One region of the Variovorax sp. EBFNA2 genome, then DNA from elsewhere that is predicted to be linked to it. Evidence: riboswitches for the same ligand, from Rfam matches in the RefSeq annotation. Region 1 holds a riboswitch; the other holds the start of a gene.

Region 1 (9,011 bases):
GTGGTGGTGTCGGGCGGGCACTGAGCGCCTCCGCCTGTCTTTCTCCTTCCCCCTCTGGGGGAAGGTCGGGATGGGGGCAGGCAGAGCGCTCGATGGATGCGCCGCGTGCCCCCACCCCAGCCCTCCCCCAGAGGGGGAGGGAGCGAGATTTTTACTTCGCGCGGAACACCAGGTAGCGCGCCGACAGAAAGTTCACGCCCAGCCCCGCGCAGCTCCCCAGCGCCACGCCGGCCGCAGGCGCCCACTGGCCCGTCGCCCAATGCAGCACGAGCACATAGGCGCCGTAATTGACGACCGCGCCGCCCAGCATCGTCACGAGATAACCCAGGTACTCGCGCAGCACCGAACCGTCGGAGCGCCGCGCGCTGAACGTGTAGCGGCGGTTCAGCGCCCAGGTGGCCGTCGCGGCCGCCAGGAAAGACAGCACCCGGGCCCCGTACCAACCCAGCAGCGGCGCCAGCAGGTACAGCACCACCACGTCGACCACGAACCCCGCCGCGCCGACCACGGCGAACGACAGGAACTCACGACCGATCTTCATCGGCTGCGCAGGCTCTCGCGCACGCAAGGCTGCGCCAGGTAGCGCAACCGCTTGGCCTCCTGCCGGCCCAGCGTGACGGTGTGCATCACCACGCCGCAGACGAAGGACAGCAGCGCCGCCAGCATCGCGCCGGTGGCGAGCACCGCCGTGGGCAGCCGCGGCACCAGGCCGGTGTGGGCGTAGGTCATGAACAGCGGCACGGCCAGCGCGAGCGCGCCGACGGCGAGCACGGCGGCGACGATCGAGAAGAACTGCAGCGGCCGCTCGCTCACGAAGAGCTTGCCGATGGTCTTCAGGATGCGCCAGCCGTCGCGGTAGGTCGAGAGCTTGCTGTGCGAGCCTTCGGGGCGCGTGCTGTAGGCCGTGCCTTCCTCGGCATAGGGCATGCGCAGTTCGAGCGCGTGCACGGTGAGTTCGGTTTCGATCTCGAAGCCCTGCGACAGCGCGGGGAACGACTTGGCATAGCGGCGCGAGAACACGCGGTAGCCCGAGAGCATGTCGGTGAGGCCGCCGCCGAAGAGCTGCGCCACGGTGCCCGTGAGCAGCCAGTTGCCGAAGCGGTGGCCGGCGCGGTAGGTGAGCGCGTCCTGGCCGTCGTCGACGCGGCTGCCGACCACCATGTCGAGGTTGCCCTCGACCAGCCGCGCGATGAGGCGCGGTGCAGCGGTGGTGTCGTAGGTGGCGTCGCCGTCGACCATCACGTAGATGTCGGCCTCGACGTCGGCGAACATGCGCCGCACCACGTTGCCCTTGCCGCGTGCGGCCACGTGCGTGACGATCGCGCCGGCGGCACGGGCCACGGCGGCCGTGTCGTCGGTGGAGTTGTTGTCGAAGACGTGGACCTCGACGCCGGGCAGCGCCGCGCGGAAGCCCTCGATCACCTGGGTGATGGCCAGGGCTTCGTTGAAGCAGGGGATGACGGCGGCAATGCGCGGCATGGCGGGGCTGCCGGCGCTGCGAGGGGAGACATCAGAATCGGTCATGGTGCAGCGGAAAGAATACGGTAGACGCGGCAGCCGTCTTTTTCATACTGCACGGCGAAGTATTTGTCGAAGTCGGTGCGCGCGCTGAACACGGGCACCACGCTGTCCGGCAGCACGACGGCGACGAACCCCAGGCCCCCAAGCTTGCGCGCCAGGTCGCCGCCGGAGAGCTTGCCGAAATCGGTGTAGCGCCATGGCCCGAGCGTGTCGCCCCAGATCGGGTTGGGACCGTAGTAGATCGCCTCGTTGAGCGCGATCTGGTAGACCCGCCCCTTGGCGTTCGTGCGCAGGTAGTCCATCACGGCGTAGCCCGGCACGTGCTTGCGCAGGAAGGCTTCGCGGCTTTCGGGCGTGGGCGAGACCATGGCCACCTTCCTGGCGGTCTGCCCGACCGACACGGCCGCGAGCACGGCCAGCAGCAGCACCACGACCCAGTCGCCCACACCGGCGCCGCTGCGCGGGCCGGCCGGTGCGGCGGCAACCTTCGCTCCGCGCAGGCGGCGCACGCCCGCCGCGATCCAGACCCCCAGTGCCTGCCAGCCCACGGCCGCTGTCAACGCCAGCAAGGGAAACGAAGCCGTCAGGTAGCGCGGGTAGCGCGAGGTCACGACCCACACGGCCACCGAGTACAGGCAGAACCAGCCCGCCGCGCGCACGGCGGCGGAGCGCTTCCACCACACGCTGAACGGCGCGAGGAACACGGACCAGATCAGTGCATTGGGCATCTCGGCGTGGACGCGCACGTCGGCCACCTGCTGCACGTAGTCGGCCGGGGTCCACTCGGTGAAGCCGAACACGCGCGCGCCGATCGGGTTGAAGGGGTCGCCCGTCATGATGGCGTTGCGCGCGTACCAGTAGATGCACGGGATCAGGAAGCACAGCAGCGCCGGCGCCCAGGCGCGCCACACGCGACGCTCGTGGCGCACCACGAACAGCGCCACCAGCGGCAGGAAGATCAGCGCCTGGTACTTGGAGCCCGCCGCCACGCCGAGGCAGAACGCCGCCAGCGACAGCCAGCGCGTGCCGTCGCGCAAAGGCTCCGATTCGCGCCACCACCACAGCGCCACGCAGGCGGTCAGCACGAACAGCGCCACGCCCATGTCGATCAGCGCGTTGGCGTAGTCGCCCAGGCCCAGCCAGATGGCCGCGCCGATGCAGGCGGTGAGCCGGTTGGCGTGCAGGATGCCCAGGCGGAAGATCATCACCACCGACAGCGCACCCGCCAGCGCGTTGAGGAAGTGCGGCAGCACGTCGTCGCCCACCTGCAGCGCGGCGGCGTACAGCAGGTTGTAGTTGTACGGGAACCAGGGGTAACGCAGCCACTCGTGGATGCCCAGCGAGCCCTGCTGCGCCACCTGCCGCGCATAGGGCAGGTGGTACATCAGCTCGTCGAAGGCGGCCGGCGGTGCGAGCGGCGCCACCAGCGCGGGCAGCGCGACCAGCGCCAGCGCGATGGCGGCGATGCGCTCGAAGCGGGTCCACGGCGGGGTGGTCGGTGCGGCCGCGCGCAGTGCGCGGATGTCGGCGCGCCAGCCGCGCCATTGCCACGCGGCGGCCACGACGCCCGCACCGACCAGGCCCAGCGTGGCCTCGCGGCGGAACAGCCCGAAGATGGCCAGCGCCTGGAAGGCACAGATGTACAGGCCAACGCCGAGTGCGGCCGCCATGGCGGCTTCGAGCCAGGCGTCGCGGCGCGACGGGGGACGCAGGTGCGCGAGCACCGCACGGCCGGCACCCCAGCAGGCGATCACGAAGATCGCGAACTGGGCGTAGTGCGCGGCGGCAAAGATCAGCTTCTGAATATCAACTCCCGTGGCCGGTCACGCCGGTGGGCCGGCCGACCGGCAGGTTCAAAGGTTCGGCGCCAGCAGGCGCTCGAGCTCCGATTCGCTCGTGCGGCGCCGCGCAGCCTGGTCCTGCAACTGGTCGTGCCCGATCTTGCCGACGTTGAAGTACGTCGCATCGGGATGCCCGAGGTAGAAGCCGCTCACGCTGGCGGCGGGCATCATAGCGAGGCTCTCCGTCAGGGTCATGCCAATGTCCGCGCAGTTCAGAAGGTCGAACATCGGGCCCTTCACGCTGTGGTCGGGGCAGGCCGGGTAGCCGGGCGCGGGGCGGATGCCGCGGTACTTCTCGGCAATCATGTCGTCGTTGCTCAGGCCTTCGCCGGGCGCGTAGCCCCACAGGTCGGTGCGCACGCGGTGGTGCATGGCCTCGGCAAAGGCCTCGGCCAGCCGGTCGGCCAGCGCCTTGAGCATGATGGCCGAGTAGTCGTCGAGGTCGTCCATGAAGAACTTCTCTTTCTTCTCGACGCCCAGGCCGGCCGTGACGGCGAACACGCCGACGTAGTCCTTCACACCGCTGTCCTTCGGTGCGACGAAGTCGGCCAGGCAGCGGCTCGGGCGCATCACGCCGTCGATCATCTGTTTCTCGGTCTGCTGGCGCATGCCGTACCAGGTGAGCGCAACCTCGCTGCGCGTCTCGTCGGTGTACAGCTCGATGTCGTCGTCGTTCACGGTGTTGGCGGGCCAGAAGCCGACCACGCCGCTGGCGCTGAGCCAGCGCCCTTCGATGAGGCGCTTGAGCATGCGCTGGCCGTCGGCGTACACGCGCACGGCCTCGGTGCCGACGACTTCGTCTTTCAGGATGGCGGGGAACGGGCCGGCCAGGTCCCAGGTCTGGAAGAACGGGCCCCAGTCGATGTACCTGGCCAGCTCGGTGAGGTCGAAGTTCTTGAACAGGCGCCGGCCGATGAACTTGGGCACGGGCGGCGTGTAGCTCGACCAGTCGACCGGTGTCTTGTTGGCGCGCGCCTTGGCCAGCGGCCACATCGGCACCTGCTTCTTGTTGGCGTGCTGCGTGCGCACCTTGGCGTAGTCGGCGTTGATCTCGTCGATGTACGCGGTGGCCTGGTCGGAGAGCAGGCTCTGCGCCACGCTCACGCTGCGCGAGGCGTCGGGCACGTAGACCACGGGGCCTTCGTAGTGCGGCGCAATCTTGACGGCGGTGTGCACGCGGCTGGTGGTGGCGCCGCCGATGAGCAGCGGGATCTTCTTGATGCGGAAGTGGTCGTCCTTCTGCATCTCGCCGGCCACGTACTGCATCTCTTCGAGGCTCGGCGTGATGAGGCCCGACAGGCCCACGATGTCCGCGCCCTCGACCTTCGCCCTGGCCAGGATTTCGTGGCACGGGACCATCACGCCCATGTTCACGACTTCGAAGTTGTTGCACTGGAGCACGACCGTGACGATGTTCTTGCCGATGTCGTGCACGTCGCCCTTCACGGTGGCGATGATGATCTTGCCCTTGGTGCGCACGTCGCGGCCCGCGGCCTCGTCCTGGCGCTTTTCTTCCTCGATGTACGGGATGAGGTGGGCCACGGCCGACTTCATCACGCGCGCCGACTTCACCACCTGCGGCAGGAACATCTTGCCCTGGCCGAACAGGTCGCCCACGATGTTCATGCCGTCCATGAGCGGACCTTCGATCACGTGCAGCGGACGCCCGCCCTTGGCGAGGATCTGCTGGTAGGCCTCTTCGGTGTCCTGGACGATGAAGTCGGTGATGCCGTGCACCATCGCGTGCGACAGGCGCTGGTTGACGTGCACGGGGTGCTCCGGCGTGCCGCGCCATTCGAGGCGCTTGCTCTCGTCCTTGGCACCGCTCTTGGCGGTCTCGGCCACTTCGACCAGGCGCTCGCCGGCGTCGGGGCGGCGGTTGAGCACCACGTCTTCGACGCGCTCGCGCAGCGCGGGCTCCAGGTCGTCGTACACGCCGACCATGCCGGCGTTGACGATGCCCATGTCCATGCCCGCCTGGATGGCGTGGTACAGGAACACGGTGTGGATCGCTTCGCGCATCGGGTCGTTGCCGCGGAAGCTGAAGCTCACGTTGCTCACGCCGCCCGACACCTTGGCGCCCGGCAGGTTCTCTTTGATCCAGCGCACGGCGTTGATGAAGTCGACGGCGTAGTTGTCGTGCTCCTCGATGCCGGTGGCAATGGCGAAGATGTTCGGGTCGAAGATGATGTCTTCGGGCGGAAAGCCCACCTCGTCGACCAGCACGCGGTAGGCGCGCTCGCAGATCTCGATCTTGCGTGCGTAGGTGTCGGCCTGGCCCTTCTCGTCGAAGGCCATGACCACGGCGGCGGCGCCGTAGCGCTTGACCAGCTTGGCCTCGTGCTTGAACTTGTCGACGCCCTCCTTCATGGAGATGGAGTTGACGATGCCCTTGCCCTGGATGCAGCGCAGGCCGGCCTCGATGACCTCCCACTTGGAGCTGTCGACCATCACAGGCACGCGCGCGATGTCGGGCTCGCTGGCAATGAGGTTCAGGAAGCGGACCATCGCGGCCTTGCTGTCCAGCATGGCCTCGTCCATGTTGATGTCGATCACCTGCGCGCCGTTCTCGACCTGCTGGCGCGCGACGGCCAGGGCGTCCTCGAACTGGCCGTTGAGGATCATCCGCGCGAAGGCCTTGGAGCCGGTGACGTTGGTGCGCTCGCCGATGTTGACGAACAGCGTCCCTGCGCCGATGGCGACCGGCTCGAGGCCGGACAGCTTCATGGGAGGGGGAGCGACGGGAGCGGAAACGGATGCGGGAATCTGGGACATGGCCTCACCTGCGGAAGAGTCGAACAGGCGAGCGTCGTTGTCGCCCCAAGCCTGACGATTCGCCTCTGTGGCGAACCGCTGCAACGCTCCTTGGGAAGTCGCGCATTTTAGGTCGATTCGATGGCGCCCTGGGAAAACCCCAGTTTTCATTCCTGCATGTGTCAACAGAATGCGCCCACCATTTCCGAACGAACGTTCGTGTTTTTAACCAGACGTAAGGGAGAGCGCCAGATGGTCAGGAAGTCGATTGCCCGGTTGCAGCGTGCAGCCACCCCGATGCGCGCCGTGGCCCTGAGCTGCGGTCTCCTGGCCGCCGCGGCCCTCACGGTTCACACGCCACCGGCCCGTGCCGCGGCCAGCGACACCGCGACGCGCGTCGAGGCCTTCGTGACCTCCGACACCGCGAAGACCCGCTACCCGATCGTGCTGGTCCACGGCCTGCTGGGCTTCGACAACCTGCTGGGCGTCGACTACTTCTACGACATCCCCGGCCAGCTGGCCGGCGCGGGCGCCAGGGTGTACGTGGCGCAGGTGTCGGGCACCAACACCTCCGAGATCCGCGGCGAGCAGCTGCTGCAGGAGCTCAAGACCATCCGCGCGCTCGAGCAGAACCCCACGCTCAAGTTCAACCTCATCGGCCATTCGCAGGGCTCGCCCACGGTGCGCTACGTCGCGGCGGTGGCGCCCGACATGGTGGCGTCGGTCACCTCGGTGGGCGGCGCCAACGGCGGCTCGAAGGTGGCCGACCTGCTCGCCAAACTGCCCGAAGGCGGCATCGCCCAGACGCTGGTGGTGAAGGCCATCGGCCTGCTGACGGGAATGATCGGTTTTCTCTCGGGCAAGGACCCGAGCCAGCTGCCCGAAGTGCCGCTGAACGCGCTGGCCTCGCTCACCACGGCAGGCGGCGCGGCCTTCGACGCCAAGTTTCCGCAGGGGCGCCCCGCCGCGGGCTCGTCGTGCGACGTGAAGAGCGGTGCGGCCGTGGCCAACGGCGTGCGCTACTACTCGTGGTCGGGCGTGTCGACCAGCTTCAACCTGTTCGACCCGAGCGACACGGCGCTGTCGACGCTGGGCGGCCTGTTCTTCTTCGGCGAGGCCAACGACGGCCTGCTCGCGGTCTGCACCACGCGACTGGGCACGCACCTGGGCGACTACCGCCAGAACCACCTCGACGAGGTGAACCAGGCCTTCGGCAACACCTACGGCAGCCAGTTCCCGTACTACGAGAAGAAGCCGCCGGCGCTGTTCAGGGAACAGGCCGCGCGACTCAAGAGCGCGGGGCTCTGAGGACGCTGCGCATGCGCGGTGTGGCGTTGACCCTCGGCGCGGTCGCGCTGGTGGCCGTGGGGACCGGATGGCTGGCGCTCGGACCGGAGGCAGTCGATGCGCCCCGGGCCGCCGCGCCCGCAGCGGCGACCGTGACCGCCGCGCCGCCACCGGCGCCGCGCCCGCCCTCCACCGCGGCGGCCCCCGACGCGCTCCTCACCCGCGACCTCATCACCCTCTTCGACCAAGTGCTCGCCGAAGCGCAGGCCGACAGCAAGGCCACGCTCATGGCCCGCGCGCCCGCCCTGCTCGCCAAGCACCTGCGCGAAGACTGGCGCGTGCGCGCGCTGGGCCTGCTGGAGCGCTACGTCGACATGCAGGAAGCCCTGCGCACGCTGCAGCCGCCCGCGCCCGGCGACCCGGCCTTCCTGCGCCGCAGCCTGGAGGCGCGCGAGGCGGTGCGCCGCCAGTTCTTCGCGCCCGAGGAAATCGAAGGCCTGTTCGGCGACCAGATCCGGCAGGACCAGTTCATGGCCGAGAAGATGGAACTGCTGTCCAACCCCGACCTCACGCCCGAGCAGCGCGCCGCGGCGCTGGCGCAGAGCGAGCAGGCCTGGCTGTCGCCCGCGCAGCGCGAGGTGCGCAAGGACGCGGTGGCCCACCTCGACGTGATGCGCCAGACCGAGGCGCTGCAGGCGCGCGGCGCCAGCCCCCAGGAGCGCTTTGCCGCGCGCAGCGAGGCCTACGGCTACGAGGTGGCGCGCGGCCTGGCCACGCTCGACCAGGAAACCCAGGAGTGGAACGCCCGGCTCGACCGCTACGCCAACGCGCCCGAGGCCGAGCGGGCCCAGCTGCGCGAGACGCTCTTCAACGAGAACGAGCGCCTGCGCCTGAGCGGTGCCCTGGCGATGCGCTCGTCCGCTGCGCCCAAGCCGGCGAGATGAATCCGCTAAGTAAGCGCAGGCTTACGCAGGCTGTGCTTCGCCCATGGCCGAGGCCGGCAGGCCGAACACCCGGTCGAAGGCCCAGTTGAAGACGAAGGTGTAGACCAGGAAAAACACCACCAGGCCCAGGTCCATCACCAGCGCCTGCCAGAGCGACACGCCCAGGCCCCAGGCCAGCATCGGCACCAGGAAGGCGATCAGGCCGCCCTCGAAGCCGATCGCGTGCGCGATGCGGCGCTTCAGGCTGCGCCCGCGCACCGCCTGGCGCGACTCCCAGCGCTCGAACAGGGCGTTGAACGTCAGGTTCCAGATCACCGCGATGACCGAGGCGCCCACGGCCAGCAGCCCTGAGTGGCCGAGCCCCGCGTCCGACATCAGGGCCAGGCCGGCGCTGGCCGCCACGATGGCGATGCCCTCGTAGAGGGAGATGTAAACGATCCGACGCTGAATGCCCTGCATGAATTTCTCTGTGTGGTTGACTGCGATGGGTGGACTTTATTTGTGATTTGCTGATATAAAAAGTTAACTTGTTTCAGTTTTATTGATAGATCAGACAGATCGGGGCGCCATGGCTTTCTCCAGCGACAACGTCGAGGTCTTCCTGGCTGTGATCGACCACGGCTCGTTTTCGGCCGCCGCGCGGGCGCTGCGCAAGGTGCCGTCG
Region 2 (9,011 bases), 950 kb from region 1:
AGCCTTCACCGAGCCGGCGATCTGGATCGCGCCCGAGAACAGCAGCAGTTTTTCGGTCAGCGTGGTCTTGCCGGCGTCAGGGTGGGAAATGATCGCGAAGGTGCGACGGCGGCGGGTTTCGGCGAGAAAAGACAAGGTGGGCAATCTGCAGGGGGAATCCCCCGATTTTAGGAGGCCGCCCCGCAATCCTCCTCAATCCCCTGCCGATGGGCCTAAAACGCCTCCGTCACCCCGTACGCCCGCATCTGCGCCTCGACCTGCGCCGCGTCCTGGCTCAGCACCACGAGGTCGTGCGCCTTGCCCTCGCGGTCTTTCACGTGGCGCGTCAGCAGGGCCTCGGGCCGGAAGCCCAGGGCCTGGAAGACGGCGATGGCGCCGCGCTGGTCGACGCTCATCTGGGCGACGATCTTTTCCTGCCCGTGCGCGAAGGCCAGCGCGCAGCCCTCCTGCGCCAGCTGCTGGCCCAGGCCGCCGCCGCGCAGCGTGGGCGAGACCAGCACGCGCAGCTCGGCGACATGGCCCGACCACGAGTGCGGGTCGCGGATGACGGCGGCGCAGCCCAGCACGGCGCCATTGCGCACGGCGAGCACGCTGTCGATGTCGCCGCGCTCGATGGCGCGGACCCAGGCGGCCATCACCTTGGGCTCGGTGATGTCGCGCGGCAGAAAGAGCAGGTCGTGCGTCGGCAGCGCCTGCGCGAAGGCGAGCACGGCGGGGGCGTCGGCGCCGGTCATCAGGCGCAGGGCGATGTCGCCGTCCGCGTGGGCGACGGTGCGCGGGTAGGTCCGGGAAGAAGATGCGGTCATGGGAAGGTGTTCGGTGGTTGTGTTCGTCAGGTGGAGCGCACGCCCAGCCATTCGTCGAGCTTGGGCCACAGCCGCCGCACGGCGTTGGTGCCGGCCGCCAGGCTGACGTGGCCGCCCTTGAGCACCACCTCTTCCTTGTCGGTGGAGCCGATGCCGGCAATCAGCGGCTGCCCCGCCTCGTAGGGCACGATGTGGTCGTGCTGCGCGAGCGCGTGCAGCACCGGCACGGTGATGTTCTTCAGCAGCACCTTGCGCCCGCCGAGCACCAGCTCGCCCTTGTGCAGCTTGTTGTCCCACATGAGCTCCTTCACGGTCTGGCGGAAGTACTCGCCGGCCAGCGGCAGCATCTCGGCGCCCCAGCGGTCGAACATGCGGTACGACTTGACGAACTCGTCGTTGGCCATGTTGTCCCACAGCTGCACCAGCCCGGCGCCGCGCCCGGCGGGGCGCAGCATGTCGAAGGAGGCGAACAGCATCTCGGGCGGCACGTTGCCCACGGTGTCGATGAGGCGATCGACGTCGAAGTACCGCCGGTCGGACCACGCATGAAAGAGCGTCATGCGGCTGAAGTCGATCGGCGTGGTGAAGAGCGCGAGGTTCTTCATCGGCCCGTCGGGATGCAGCGCCGCGTACAGCGTGGAGAGCACGCCGCCCATGCAGTAGCCGGCGAGGGTGACGTCTTCTTCGCCCGAGTCTTCCTGCACGCGGCGGAGCGAGTCGGGAATGAAGTCGAGCACGTAGTCTTCGATGCGCAGGCGCTTCTCGTCGGGGCGCGGCGCGTTCCAGTCCATCACGTAGACGTCGTAGCCCTTGAGCAGCAAATACTCGACCATGCTCTGGCCCGGCGCGAGGTCGAAGATGTAGGCGCGGTTGGTGGTGGCCATCACCATGAGCACCGGCACGCGGTAGATCTCGTCGACCATCGGGCGGTAGTGGTACAGGCTCAGCGTGCCGCGTCGGTGGATCTCGTCCTTGGGCGTGAGGCCGACGGCGGGCGCGGTCGAGGTGAGGAAGTCGAGCCCCTTGATGTTGCGCTGGATGGTGCGCTCGATCTCGCCGCGGATGTCGGGCAGCGCGCTCATGGGCGGCGCTTTCCGGTGGGGCGTTTCTTTGGGGCGGCGGCTTTGACAGGTGGGATCGGCGCCGCCGCGGGCGGCTGCCTGGTGCGACGTGGCCGGGGCGACGCGGTGGCGGCATCGGCGGTCCGCGCTGTCCGCGCAGCAGGTCCGGCCCCGCCTTCCAGCGCGCGGCGGATGCCCGCCAAGTGGTCGTCGATGCGGTGCAGCTGTTCGCCCAGCGCCTGCAGGTCGCCGCGTGTCGGCAGGTTCAGCAGCGTGAGGTAGCGCGCCATCAGGTCGCCCAGCGCCTTCTGCGCGGTGAGCGAGGCGTTCATGCCGCCATGCATGCCTTGTCGGAACGGGTCCGACGCCATGGTTTCGTTGGCGAATTCGTTGGTGCTTTTCTCCCACTGGGCCGTGAGCTCACGCCACATCGCCATGGGATCGAGGGACGGAAACTGGCTCATCGAAACACCTCCGTCTGGGTTGGTCGTTGTCTCTTTTTTTCTTCAGTGATCGTCGCGTCGCGCTGCTCGTGCGGTGTGCGCGGCAATGGCCTCGGTGATCTGCGGCCACATCGCGATCGGCAGTGCGTGGCCCATGCGTGGAATGCGCAGCAGCTTCGCGCCGGGAATGGCCTCGGCCACGTCGATGCCGCAGGCCACGGGCACCAGCGGATCGACGTCGCCGTGGATCACCAGCGTGGGCACCTGCACCGCACGCAATGCCGGCTTGCGGTTGCCCGACGCGAACACCGCCGCCAGCTGCCGCGCCACGCCGCCCGGGTTGAGGCCGCGCAAAAAAGCGAGCTGCGCGCGCCCGGCATCGCGTGCCTCGTCGAGCGGAAAGGCGTCGGGCCCGCGCAGCACGCGCCACAGCTTGGCGTGGTGCGGCAGGTAGGCCTCGAAGCTCGTCGGGGTGGGCGCGAACAGCACCGCCAGCGCCTCGGGCGTGGGCGGCGGCAGGGCCGGGTCGCCCGTGCTCGACATGATGCTGGTGAGCGAGCGCATCCGCCCCGGGTGATGGATGGCCATCTCCTGCCCGATGGCGCCGCCCATCGACGCACCCACGATGTGGGCGCGCGCGATGCCCAGCGCGTCGAGCAGGCCGGCGCAGTCGTCGGCCATGTCGCGCAGCGTGTAGGGCACCTGCAGCGGCCGGCCGGCCATGGCCTGCAGCATCAGCGCCTGGATGTCGGGCACGCCGGCGTGCGGCAGGTGGGTGGAGTGGCCGATGTCGCGGTTGTCGAAGCGGATCACGTGGTGCCCGCCGGCCTGCGCCAGGCCAGCGCAGAACGCGTCGTCCCAGGCGACCATCTGGGCGCCGAGGCCCATGACCAGCAGCAGCGGCGGCGCCTCGGGGTCGCCGAAGCTGTCCCAGGCCAGGTCGATGCCGTTGGCGCGGGTGCGCCGTTCGGTGCGGGGTGGGACAGCGGTCATGCGGACGGCGGTCTTCGTTGCGTTACTTGCGCTGCAGCAGCTTCGTGACCTCGTCCACGTTGGACTGGATGCGCTGGCGCACCACGTCGAAGGCATCGGCCTGCGACTTGGCGGCCAGGGTGGCCAGCTCCTTGATGTCGTCGACGGCGCGCTGGAACGACTGGCGGCCCAGCTCGTCGAGCTTGGCCAGGTTTTCCTTCGGGTCCTTGCCGGGCATCGCCTTGGCGGCGGTCTGCCATTCGGCGATGGCGCTCTTGATCATCTCGGTCTGTCGCTGCACCACGGACTGCAGGCCCTGGTAGGACTTCTCGTTAGCCTGCATCAGCGCCTGCAGGTCCTTGCGGCCGCTGTCGAGCAGCTTGCCGGCGCTGCCGGTCAGGTCCAGGTTCTGCAGGCGCTCGGCCATGCCCTTGAGGTTCTTCATCGGGTCGAGCATGTCCGCGGCGGACGGCGCCGCCTGCTTCGCGCCGGCGCTGCTGGCGGTGGTTTTTTTCGCGGCGGCTTTCTTGGCAGTGGCCATGGTGCGGAATCTCCTGTGTCGGGTGATGAAAACAATCGAACGGGTGGATGCAGGCAGCGGCCGGGCGGCCGGGGCCCGCCGCCACGATACGCCGCGTCGGCGCGGCCGAGGGCGGTCGAAGCGCGGATTTGCCTGCGGAGTTTCCCGGGGTGGCCCGTGCGACGCCGCAGCACCCGTGCTTTCCGTGATGTGGGATGCCCCGGTCGATTGGCGGGTGCGGCGGCCGCGACTACAATCCGGCGCTCCGAGGAGCGTTGCAGCGCCGTCAGGCGTGAGGCTCGGACCACATCGCAACCACGCTCACCCGCTGTTCTCGCGGTGAGTTTTTCTTCCCCGTACGCAGTGGCATCTTTCAAACCAGTTTTGGAGTTCTCATGAGCGCTGTACTCAAGCCCACCCCCGTCTCGACCGCCGACCAGGCGATTGCCGACCTGTCCCTTGCCGCCTGGGGCCGCAAGGAAATCAAGATCGCCGAAACCGAGATGCCCGGCCTCATGGCCATCCGTGAAGAGTTCTCGAAGGGCCAGGCCCTCAAGGGCGCGCGCATCACGGGCTCGCTGCACATGACCATCCAGACGGCCGTGCTCGTCGAGACGCTGCAAGCCCTGGGCGCCGAAGTGCGCTGGGCCTCGTGCAACATCTTCTCGACGCAGGACCACGCCGCCGCGGCCATCGCCGCCGCCGGCACGCCGGTGTTCGCCATCAAGGGCGAGTCGCTGAAGGACTACTGGGACTACACCCACGCCATCTTCGACTTCGGCCCCAAGGGTTCGAAGGGCGAAGGCCCGAACATGATCCTGGACGACGGCGGCGACGCTACGCTGCTCATGCACCTGGGCCAGCGCGCCGAGAAGGATCTGGGCGTGCTCGCCAACCCGACCAGCGAAGAAGAACGCATTCTTTACGCCGCCATCAAGGCCAAGCTGGCCGTGGACGACACCTGGTACACCCGCAAGTCGGCCGAGATCATCGGCGTGACCGAAGAGACGACCACCGGCGTGCACCGCCTGAACGAGATGAGCGCCAAGGGCACGCTGCTGTTCCGCGCCATCAACGTGAACGACTCGGTCACCAAGAGCAAGTTCGACAACCTGTACGGCTGCCGCGAATCGCTGGTCGACGGCATCAAGCGCGCGACCGACGTGATGATCGCCGGCAAGGTGGCTTGCGTGGCCGGCTACGGCGACGTGGGCAAGGGCTCGGCCCAGGCGCTGCGCGCACTGTCGGCACAAGTGTGGGTCACCGAAATCGACCCGATCAACGCCCTGCAGGCCGCGATGGAAGGCTACAAGGTCGTGACCATGGAGTACGCCGCCGACAAGGCCGACATCTTCGTGACCACCACCGGCAACAAGGACGTCATCACGCACGACACCATGGTCAAGATGAAGGACCAGGCCATCGTCTGCAACATCGGCCACTTCGACAACGAGATCGACGTCGCGTCGATCGAGAAGTACGAGTGGGAAGAGATCAAGCCGCAGGTCGATCACATCACCTTCCCCGATGGCAAGAAGATCATCCTGCTGGCCAAGGGCCGCCTCGTGAACCTGGGCTGCGGCACGGGCCACCCGAGCTTCGTGATGTCGTCGTCGTTCGCGAACCAGACCATCGCCCAGATCGAGCTGTTCACCAAGCCCGACGCCTACCAGGTGGGCAAGGTCTACGTGCTGCCCAAGCACCTGGACGAGAAGGTCGCGCGCCTGCACCTGAAGAAGGTCGGCGCCATGCTCACCGAGCTGACCGACGCCCAGGCCGCCTACATCGGCGTGAGCAAGAACGGCCCGTACAAGCCGGACACGTACCGCTACTAAGCGTCCATGCGCGCTGATCAACTGTTGGTAGAACGCGGCATGGCCGCCTCGCGTTCGCAAGCCGTCCGGCTCATCGCCGGCGGCATGCGCTGGCGTGACGCGGGCACGAGCGACGCGTGGCGCACTGTCGTCAAGAACAAGGACGAGGTGCCCGAGTCGGCCGAGCTCGAACTCGCCGACGCGGCCGAGGCACGTTATGTGTCGCGCGGCGGCCTCAAGCTCGAAGGCGCGCTGAAGGTCAGCGGCGTGGACCCGACGGGCAGGCTCTGCCTGGACGTCGGCCAGTCGACCGGTGGCTTCACCGATTGCCTGCTGCAGCATGGTGCCGCCAAGGTGGTGGGCATCGATGTGGGCCACGGGCAGCTGCATCCGCGCATGCGCGAAGACGAACGCGTGGTCGCCATCGAAGGCGTCAATGCGCGGGCGTTGTCGCCGGCCGATCTGCAGGTGGACGAGGGCGATGACGAGGACGAAGACGCCGAAGTGGGCGAGGTCGCCGAAGTGGTCGAGGCCCCGCCCGAACCGCGCTTCGACCTCATCGTCGGCGACCTGTCGTTCATCTCGCTCACGCTGGTGATGCCGGCCGTGGTGCAGTTCCTGGCCGACGACGGCCAGTTGCTGATGCTGGTCAAGCCGCAGTTCGAACTGCAGCCCGGCCAGGTCGGCAAGGGCGGCATCGTGCGCGACGAGGCGATGTACGCGGTGGTCGAGAAGCGCCTGCACGACGCCTGCGCGGCGCTCGATCTGAAGGTGCTGCGCTGGTTCGACAGCCCGATCGCCGGGGGCGACGGCAACCGCGAGTTTTTCATTCACGCCGTTCGTGCTGCCAAGGCCGGCGACGGTTCCTAAGGAGACGCAGGTGCGCCTTCCGCTGAGTTTCGAATTCTTCCCGACCAAGACGCCCGAAGGCGCGGTCAAGCTGCGCGCCGTGCGCCAGCAGCTGTATGTGCGCAAGCCGCAGTTCTGCTCGGTCACCTACGGCGCGGGCGGCTCCACGCACCAGGGCACTTTCGGTGCGGTGCAGGAGATCCTGGCCGAGGGCGTGGACGCTGCCAGCCACTTCTCGTGCATCGGCGCCACGCGCGCCACTGTGCGCGAGCAGCTGGCCGAGCTGAAGGCCATGGGCGTGAAGCGGCTCGTCGCGCTGCGCGGCGACCTGCCCAGCGGCTACGGCATCGGTGGCGAGTTCCAGTACGCGAGCGACCTCGTCGCCTTCATCCGCGAAGAGACCGGCCGCGACTTTCACATCGAGGTGGCCTGCTACCCCGAGATCCACCCGCAGGCGCGCTCGCCCGAAGCCGACCTGCAGGCCTTCGCCACCAAGATGAAGGCGGGGGCCGATTCGGCCATCACCCAGTATTTCTTCAGCCCCGAGGCCTACTTCCGCTTCGTCGACGACGCGCGCAAGCTGGGGCTCGACACGCCGATCGTGCCGGGCATCATGCCCATCACGAGTTCGACGCAGCTCATGCGTTTCTCGGACGCCTGCGGCGCCGAGATTCCGCGCTGGATTCGCCTGCGCTTGCAGGGCTTCGGCGACGACACGGCCTCGATCAAGGCCTTCGGCCTGGACGTGGTGACCGACCTGTGCGCGCGCCTGCAAGAGGGCGGTGCACCCGCGATCCACTTCTACACGATGAACCAGTCGGCGGCCACGCTGGCCATCCTGGAGCGCCTGGATTGAGAGGGCTGCGCGCGGTCGCCGTCGCGGTCTCCTGCGTGCTCGCAGGTTGCACCATGCCGCCTGCCACGCAGGACAAGGATGCGGACACCGCCGCCACGCCGGCGGCGTCCGACAAGCGGCTGCTGCCGCTGGGCCGCGGCCTGGCCGTGCCGCCCGGTGCGGCGCCGCGCTCGGCCGTGCCGTCGGTGCGCTACGACCTCGCGGTGTCGGGCACCGGCGAGGCGCTGGACGACGGCGTGCCCGGCGATGAGCCGCGCGAGATCTTCGAGCGCGGCGGGGCCTCGTGGTACGGCATCCAGTTCCACCAGCGCAAGACCGCCAACGGCGAGCGCTTCGACATGGGCGCCATGACGGCGGCCCACAAGACGCTGCCCTTCAACACGCGCTTGTGCGTGCGCAGCCTGGTCAATGGCAGCGAGGTGCTGGTGCGCGTCAACGACCGCGGGCCCTTCACGCCGGGCCGCATCATCGACCTGAGCCGCGCCGCGGCCGACCGCATCGGCCTCACGAGCATGGGCATCAAGCAGGTGGCGCTGTCGGTCATCGACCGCGAGGGCATGCGTTGCGGCGGCGAAGCCGTGGCGGCAGGCGATCTGCAGCCCGCGCTGTTGCCCGAGGCGCCGACGTCGCGCGTTCGTGCGCCGGCACCTGCACGCAAACAGGCGGCCGTGCCGCCGCGCAAGCGCCGCTGAGCGGCCGGCCTCAGCCGCCGCTCTCGAGCGAGTAGGCGGCGTTGCGGTCTTGTGCCAGGCGTTCGGCCAGCTGGGGCAGCGCCTCGGCCAGTTGCGCCTTCAGCGTGTAGGGCGGGTTGATCAGGAACATCCCGCTCGCCGGCAGGCCCGGGCGCTGCGTTTCGCCCGACGCGGCGTCCTTCGTGATCTTGCTCGACTTGACGGTCAGCGTGGCGTGCAGCCACGACTTGCCGGCCTTGGTCGCCATCGTCTTCAGGCGGCGCGGCAGGTCGTGCGCCTCGGGGCGCGGAATGATCGGGTACCAGACGGCGTAGGTGCCCGTGGCGAAGCGCTTGAGCGCCTCGGCCGCGAAGTCGAGCACGCGGCCGTAGTCGGTCTTCATTTCGTAGCTCGGGTCCATCAGCACCAGCGCGCGGCGCGAGGGCGGCGGCAGGAACTTGGTGGCGCTGCCGAAGCCGTCTTCGGTCAGCACGGCGATCTGCCGGCCGGCTTCGAGCTGCGCGATGTTGGCGCCGAGCGTGCGCGAATCGGTCGGGTGCAATTCGAACAGCTTGAGCTTGTCGTGGTCGCGCAGCAGGTGCTGCACGATGAACGGCGAGCCGGGGTAGACGCGGGCGCCGCCCTTGGGGTTGAAGTCGTGGATCACGCTCAGGTAGCGCGCAATGGCTTCGGCGACCGGCTTGTCTTCTGCGGGCGCCGCCGCTTTCTTGCCCGCCGATTTCGCGGCCGGGGCGCCGGGCGCAGGCGTTTCAGCCGCTTTTGACGGCTCGGCGAAGAAGCGCAGCACGCCGTCGGCCGCTTCGCCGCTGGTGCCGGCGTAGTCGCCATCGAGCCGGTACAGGCCGGCGCCGGCGTGGGTGTCGACGACGGTCAGCGCGGCTTCTTTTTCAAGCAGGTGGTCGAGCGTGGCAATCAGGACCGTGTGCTTGAGCACGTCGGCGTGGTTGCCGGCATGGAACGCGTGGCGGTAACTGAACATGGAATGAGGCCTGAAAAAG

Evidence for each region. A riboswitch is a leader RNA that binds a small molecule or an ion and turns the genes downstream of it on or off. The one in region 1 is predicted to bind S-adenosylhomocysteine.
Region 2: it holds a riboswitch for S-adenosylhomocysteine, as region 1 does, so the genes downstream of both, ahcY (adenosylhomocysteinase) here and metH (methionine synthase) in region 1, are expected to answer to the same signal.

Annotation. Positions count from the first base shown of each region.
Region 1 covers NZ_CP138496.1:233,335-242,345, reverse strand. The annotation lists gene RZE79_RS01155 (amidohydrolase family protein) at 1-24, shown strand, start outside; gene RZE79_RS01150 (GtrA family protein) at 152-541, opposite strand; gene RZE79_RS01145 (glycosyltransferase family 2 protein) at 538-1,524, opposite strand; gene RZE79_RS01140 (phospholipid carrier-dependent glycosyltransferase) at 1,521-3,275, opposite strand; gene metH (methionine synthase) at 3,375-6,089, opposite strand; S-adenosyl-L-homocysteine riboswitch at 6,160-6,235, opposite strand; gene RZE79_RS01130 (triacylglycerol lipase) at 6,369-7,424, shown strand; gene RZE79_RS01125 (lipase secretion chaperone) at 7,436-8,347, shown strand; gene RZE79_RS01120 (PACE efflux transporter) at 8,369-8,806, opposite strand; gene RZE79_RS01115 (LysR family transcriptional regulator) at 8,916-9,011, shown strand, end outside.
Region 2 covers NZ_CP138496.1:5,745,182-5,754,192, reverse strand. The annotation lists gene RZE79_RS27070 (peptide chain release factor 3) at 1-135, opposite strand, end outside; gene RZE79_RS27065 (GNAT family protein) at 213-806, opposite strand; gene RZE79_RS27060 (alpha/beta fold hydrolase) at 833-1,888, opposite strand; gene RZE79_RS27055 (hypothetical protein) at 1,885-2,331, opposite strand; gene RZE79_RS27050 (alpha/beta hydrolase) at 2,374-3,303, opposite strand; gene phaP (TIGR01841 family phasin) at 3,326-3,823, opposite strand; S-adenosyl-L-homocysteine riboswitch at 4,064-4,132, shown strand; gene ahcY (adenosylhomocysteinase) at 4,198-5,637, shown strand; gene RZE79_RS27035 (TlyA family RNA methyltransferase) at 5,644-6,486, shown strand; gene metF (methylenetetrahydrofolate reductase [NAD(P)H]) at 6,497-7,321, shown strand; gene RZE79_RS27025 (septal ring lytic transglycosylase RlpA family protein) at 7,375-8,013, shown strand; gene RZE79_RS27020 (23S rRNA (adenine(2030)-N(6))-methyltransferase RlmJ) at 8,024-8,992, opposite strand.